DNA from 2 places in the Rhizobium sp. WW_1 genome. Region 1 is predicted to be linked to the other one. Evidence: riboswitches for the same ligand, from Rfam matches in the RefSeq annotation. Region 1 holds a riboswitch; the other holds the start of a gene.
The links. A riboswitch is a leader RNA that binds a small molecule or an ion and turns the genes downstream of it on or off. The one in region 1 is predicted to bind cobalamin.
Positions count from the first base shown of each region.

Region 2: another riboswitch for cobalamin. It lies ahead of BJ928_RS07820 (ABC transporter substrate-binding protein); the one in region 1 lies ahead of BJ928_RS16765 (aromatic ring-hydroxylating dioxygenase subunit alpha).

Region 1 covers NZ_RAIN01000005.1:214,891-218,299, forward strand. Annotated here, with positions in the region: gene BJ928_RS16755 (cobalamin-binding protein) at 1-339, opposite strand, end outside; gene BJ928_RS16760 (hypothetical protein) at 349-849, opposite strand; cobalamin riboswitch at 1,103-1,303, shown strand; gene BJ928_RS16765 (aromatic ring-hydroxylating dioxygenase subunit alpha) at 1,411-2,631, shown strand; gene BJ928_RS16770 (epoxyqueuosine reductase QueH) at 2,665-3,327, opposite strand; gene prpB (methylisocitrate lyase) at 3,354-3,409, opposite strand, start outside.
Region 2 covers NZ_RAIN01000002.1:77,743-81,151, reverse strand. Annotated here, with positions in the region: gene BJ928_RS07835 (hypothetical protein) at 1-184, opposite strand, end outside; gene BJ928_RS07825 (diguanylate cyclase) at 653-1,747, shown strand; cobalamin riboswitch at 1,830-2,084, shown strand; gene BJ928_RS07820 (ABC transporter substrate-binding protein) at 2,248-3,264, shown strand; gene BJ928_RS07815 (iron chelate uptake ABC transporter family permease subunit) at 3,268-3,409, shown strand, end outside.

The DNA of each region.
Region 1 (3,409 bases):
GGCTCCGACAAGGGCGCTGACGGTTCTGATCATTGCAAGAATTCCGGCGATGTCACGCTGATTGAACGCATGCACCGCAATTCCATGGCGGACGAGGTCTGCGACGATCGGCGCCTGCAGATCCGAGAACGTCAGAACGAGATCGGGCTCCAGCGCCAGTATCTTGTCGATATCGGCCGATGTGAAGGCGGAGACCCGCGGCTTTTCGCGTCGAACCTGGGGCGGCCGCACCGCATAGCCGGAAACGCCGACGATCCTCTCCTGCTCACCGAGCAGATAGAGGACCTCGACCGTTTCTTCCGTCAGACAGACGATTCTATTTGGAGGAAATGCTCTCACGATCTTCGATCAAAGGGTGCGAGGTGGCGTCGCTTTTCCGGCCGGCTCGAGAAAGCCCGCCGAACGAATGACCGCATAGATTGCCATCAGCCCTGCGAAGGCCACGATATTGTCGCGGAGAATCTGAGCGATGACCGCCAAGGAGAATGCATCATCTCCGGAAGGCAGCATCAGTGTGGCGATGAACAACACGATTTCGTAGGCGCAGAAGCCGACCAGCAGCGCGACGAGGGCTGTCACGACGGGTCCAAACTTGAGACGCGCAAGCGCAAAATCCGTCGCCAATGCCGTGCCCGCCGCCAGGCCGATCACTCCGCCCCAGGCAAAACTGTCCCATTCGCGGGGATAACCGAGCAGCAGGTATCCGACCGCCTGATTGCCGAGCCACGTGGCGGCGACAACGGCAATTCCATCGCGTCGCTTCAGCGTCACCGATGCGATGGCGGCGATCGCCGCGAATGGCGTTGCACAGGCCAGAACATAGGAAAAGGCCAGGCCGCATGCCGACACTAAAGCGATCCAGGCTACTCTGGCGTCTTTGCCCGCAATTTCCAATGAGGGTCGGCTATGCGAGGGCATCGTCTCAACTCCAATCTATCTTTGAAAAATAACATCGAACGATTGGTTTTCAAAACGCCGTCATTGGTCGTCCGACTGAAGGCGTCGGCCTAGCGACACATCGTCGTGAAAATAAAGGTCTGATCTGTTCAGAATGCGATGGACGGACGTCGTTTTTCGAAGGAGACGCCGGCAATGCGGCGTGTTTAAATATGCTGTCCTTGGTGCCGCTTCGAATCGAAGTGGATAATTGGGAAGCCGGTCGAAATCCGGCGCTGCCCCCGCAACGGTAGCGAAGCCTAATGCCGACGACGGCCACTGGATCAATTGATCTGGGAAGGTGTCGGCAAGCCCCTGACGGGGCGGCTTCGGAGCCCGGAAACCAGCCTTGGTCACATGAATGACTTGACTGACTGCGGAGGGCATTCAGGAAGCTGATTGGCGTATTGGCTGCCGGGCCAATCGAGATCGATCTTCCGCCTTTTCAGTCAGTGCTCAAACCGGGAGCATCTGATGACGGATTTTTACAGCGACGTGCTGCGCAAACTGCAAAACAGGCGCGATGGCTATAGCCTGGAACAGGCTTTCTACACCGATCCGGAACTGTACAGGCTCGACCTCGAGCATATTTGGTACAAGGATTGGCTTTTCGTCGGACACGATTGCGAGGTTCCGAGAGCCGGCAACTACTTCACGCTGCAGGTCGGCGACTATCCGATCGTCATCACGCGGGATCGGCAAGGCGTAATTCGCGCCCTGCATAATTCCTGCCGACACCGCGGATCGCGCGTCTGCACGCAGCCCAAGGGATCATCGGCCAAGCTTGTCTGTCCCTATCATCAATGGACCTACGAACTGGACGGCTCGCTGCTGTTCGCACGGCAGATGGGCGAGGATTTCGACAAGTCGGCAAATGGCCTCAAGCCGGTCCATTGCGAGACCGTCGGCGGCTATATTTTCGTAAGCCTCGCCGATGAGCCGCTCGATTTTGGTCCGATGCGCGAGATGGTCGCAAGCTATCTTGCTCCGCATAATCTCAAGGACACGAAGGTCGCCTTCGAAAGCACGATCATCGAAAAGGGCAATTGGAAACTGGTCTGGGAGAACAATCGCGAATGCTATCATTGCGCGGCCAATCACCCGGAACTGTGCCGGACCTATCCGGAGGCTCCGACCGCAACCGGGGTCCAGGGTGCAAAGGATGATCCCGTCATCGCCGAACATTGGGCACGCTGCGAGGCCTCCGGCCTGCCGAGCGAATTCAAGATTTCTTCGACCGGCCAGTTCCGCGTGGCGCGCATGCCGCTGATCGAGGACGCGGAAAGCTATACCATGTCAGGCAAGCGGGCCGTGAAGCACCAACTCTCCGACGATGTCAGCCAGAGCCACATCGGTACGCTGCTGCTTTTCCATTATCCAAGCACCTGGAACCATGTGCTGGTCGATCATGCCATTACGTTCCGCGTCCTGCCGCTGGGCCCGGAATCAACGCAGGTCACGACAAAATGGCTGGTTCACAAGGATGCCGTCGAAGGCGTCGACTATAACATCGACGAACTGACGCATGTCTGGAACGAAACCAACGATCAGGACCGCCGGATCGTCGAGGAGAATGCGTTTGGCATCCGCTCTCCAGCCTATGAGCCGGGACCATATTCGGTCGAGCATGAAGGCGGTGTAATGCAGTTCGTCGAATGGTATGCGAACTTCATGCGCGATCGCAGGCAGTTTTGAACGACGGGAAATCGAGTGGGCCGGCGCAATACCCTAGCTCGCCGTGTCGTCCTTGCCGTAATAGAGCTTGCCGAGCTCGATCGGTTCGCGTCCCTGGCTGCGGCGGTGCATGTTCGAGTCGCGCAGCGAATAGACGCAGCCGCAATATTCCTGCTGGTAGAACTGCTCCCGCTTGCTGATCTCGATCATGCGGGCGGAACCGCCGCCTTTACGCCAGTTGAAATCCCAATAGCTGAGGCCGTCATAAGGAGCGACTGCCCGCTCGCCGCAATCATTGATCTGCGCCATGTTTTTCCAGCGCGAGATCCCAAGCGAACTGGTCATCACCGGAAAACCGTTCTCGTGTGCATAGAGCGCTGTCCGTTCGAAGCGCATGTCGAAACACATCGTGCAGCGAACGCCGCGCTCAGGCTCCCATTCCATTCCCTTCGCCCGGGCAAACCAGTTGTCCTTGTCATAGTCGGCGTCGACAAAGGGCACATCGTTCTTTTCCGCGAAGCGAACATTCTCCTCTTTGCGCAAGAGGTATTCACGCTCCGGATGGATGTTCGGATTGTAGAAGAAGATGGTGTAGTCGATGCCCGAGGCCGACATTGCCTCCATCACTTCCCCCGAACACGGCGCACAACAGGAATGCAGCAGCACTTTCTTGCTGCCGTCGGGCGGGGTCAAAACGGAGCGTACGAAATCGTTCATGGCCGCCTCATATCATAGCCACAGGGTTATCGCGACCCTGAATTGGGAAGGATCGTCTTCACGATCGAGGCATCGAGCGCTT
Region 2 (3,409 bases), on a different contig from region 1:
CCTTGTAGGTGATGCAGAGAATGGGCAGGGACCCGTCCGGCAGCCTGTATTGCGCAAGTTCTATGGGAGATATCTCATCCGCCGTGGCGACGACCGGCTGATGGGCAAAGCCGACAAGCAACAGCGCCATGGCGCAGACGATGCGCGCACTCCACTGCCATGTACGCGAAATTGTCTTCCGCATTCTTGTCCCCACCACCCGCATCCCGCGGATAAGGTTGCAGTCATAGGACAGGCTCATTACAAGCGCAATGCGTCAATTCGTGCCGCCGCAAAGTTTGCGGACATCGATGACAGCGCAGCACCGACAGCGTCGAAACGCCCAGCGGAATGCCAAATTGACCGGCAGCTCTTGATCGCCAGGCGCGCGGCGCCAGATAGCGTTGACCATTCGGATCTATCGGCCGCGCCCGATATCGCCTGGCTCGCATGACAGAATCCGGAGACAGCCATATTGAGACGCATTGCTTCAGAAGTTCGATTGCGACGATGACCTCCGCCCACAATTCCCGTCCGAACACCATCGCCAGGCCGCCAATCAGCGAGAGGCTTGGTAAACCATTTTACGGAGATCGCATGGTATCCGGCATCGACTTCGACTATGCCGATACCGGTCATTCGTTACGGCTAGTCGCGAGGACTGGGAATAGCAATGGAAATTGAAACACATTTGGTCTCGCTCATTCGCGTCCTCGGCCAGGTGGCGATCATTGTCTATGCCTATTCCTGGGTGATCCGCATCGTCGAGCGCGGCGCTTTGAAATCGGCTGCCGTCGGGCTGTTGTTCGGGCTGGTCGGTATCCTGTCGATGGGCGATCCCATACAGTGGATGCCAGGCGTCATTCAGGATGGCCGCTCGATCCTGCTTGTCCTCATACCGATCTACGGCGGCCTGCTGGGAACGATCGTGGCCGCCGCGATGATGGCCCTGTTTCGCTTCATGGTCGGCGGGATGGGCGCCATGGGCGGTGTTGCCGGTATCGCGATCGTCGCGGCCGCCGGCTATGCGCTCAGCCTGTTGCCGCGGCAATGGACCGGCACGGGATGGAAACGATCGGCCCTGTTCGGCCTGGCGACCTGCACGTCGCTCGTGGTTCTCCTCTTTCTGCCGTGGGTGGTTGCGCGCGCGCTTCTCCTTTCGGCCGCGCTCCCGGTGACGATCGTCAATATTCTTGGCGTCATGCTGCTGTCGGATCTGCTGCAGCGGGAGCAATATCGCATCGGCATCCAGCGCGCGCTGGAGAATGAAGCCACCCTCGATCCGCTGACGAGGCTTCCCAACCGCCGGGTGCTGCAGCGCGAAGGCGATCGATGCAGCAAGGAAGCCGGTGTGCGGCGCATTCCCTTCTCGATCATCATGCTCGATATCGATCACTTCAAGAAAATCAACGACAATTGGGGCCATTCCTTCGGCGACACCGTTCTGGCGCGGGTGGCGGATGTCATCCGGCAAACCGTGCGCAAAACCGATATCGCGGCCCGCTATGGCGGCGAAGAGATCGTCGTCCTGTTGCCGAACACCGACATGAGGGCGGCCGCCGCCGTTGCGGAGAAAATTCGCAGCGATATCGAGACGACGATGCTGATGTTCGATCAGGACGCCGTCCATGTCACCGTCAGCATCGGCATTGCTTGCTCGCTCGAGCCGACCACGGATTTCAAGCATGTGCTCGAAGCCGCCGACAAGGCGCTTTACCGGGCGAAGGCGGGCGGAAGAAATCGTGTGGAGCAGGCCGAGGCGGCTTAGCATTGCTGGGGCCGTTGGCAATGAGCATGATGTGCCCCTTCCTCTTTACTATCCATGCGTTCTTGACGGGAAGGGTCCGTCCGGAATAACTGGACGCGACGGTTCCCCAAGGAAGACTCCGCGGGGATTAATAGGGAACACGGTGAGGGCGACCCAAGAGGGACCTAGACCGTGGCTGCCCCCGCAACTGTAAGCGGATTGCCGATCATCCCGGGGTGACCTTTTCCGGCTCGCTCCAGAGGCTTTGAGCCATGCCACTGCAGCCAAGCTTGCGGGAAGGCAGATGATCGTCAGATATCCGCGAGCCAGGAGACCTGCCGTCGATCACGATCCAATCAGCCGGGCGGGGATGCTCGGAAAGGACAGAGAATGATTGACCTGCGCCTTCGACATTATCCGAGCTTTTTCGGCCTTGATTGGGATCTTCGCAACCGGCGGCGACCTGCCTGAGCGCGATTGTGCTGACACCGCCCAGTTTCCTTGTCCTATCGAGATCTTTCATGCGCCATTTTTTGACGACCATTACATTTGCACTCGGGCTGACCGGGTTTGCCGCGTCCGGCTTCGCCGCGACCCAATATCCCCTCACGATCAATAATTGCGGCGAGAAGGTCACCTTCCAGAAAGCGCCGGCCAAGATCGTTTCGATCGGCCAGGGTATGACCGAAATCCTCTTTTCGCTCGGCCTTGCCGACAAGATTGCGGGAACGGCCGTGTGGGTCGGCCCGGTTCTGCCGCAATATGCCGAAGCCAATGCCAAGATCCCCCGGCTTGCCGACAACGATCCGAGCTTCGAATCCGTGGTCGGCAAGGAGCCGGATCTCGTGGCTGCCGAATTCGAATGGCATGTCGGCACACAGGGCTCCGTGGGCAAGCGCCAGCAGTTTTCCGAGCTCGGAATCAATACCTACGTCGCCCCAACGGATTGCGTCGCCAAGGTCAATACCGATGGCGGCGATGGCGTGCGCAAGGAGCTGTTCACGATGGGTCTGGTCTACCAGGAGATCGATGAACTCGCTCAGATCTTCGACGTTAAGGATCGCGGCGATGCCTTGATCGCGGACCTGAAGAAGCGCGAGGCGGATGCTGTTGCCTCGATTGCCGGAGCCAAGGCGAAGGATCTGCCGATCGTGTTCTGGTTCTCCAGCAAGGAAGTCAGCGGCGATGCCTATATCGCCGGCAAGAACAGCGCCCCGGCTTATATTCTGAAGACGATCGGCGCTCGCAATGTCGTCACGACCGAAGAGGAATGGCCGCTGGTAGGGTGGGAGACGATCGCACAGGCCAATCCAGCCGTGATCGTCATCGCCACCATGGATCGCCGCCGCTACGCGGCCGACGACCCGAAGGTCAAGGTCGACTTCCTTGAGAAAGATCCCGTCACCAGCCAGCTCGATGCCGTCAAGAACAAGCATTTCGTCATGATGGATGCGCAGTCGATGAACCCGACCATCCGGACGATCGACGGTATCGAAATCCTGGCCAAGGGCATCAAGTCCTTCGGTCTGGCACAGTAAAATATGAGCCTCGTTGCAGAACGTCGGCCATGGTGGGCGCTTTGGGCGCTCGCCATGGCTGCGGTCGTCCTCCTCGCTTTCATGATCAGTCTCGCCGTGTCGATCGGCGAGATCTCGATTCCGCTGTCGACCACTGCGAAGGCCG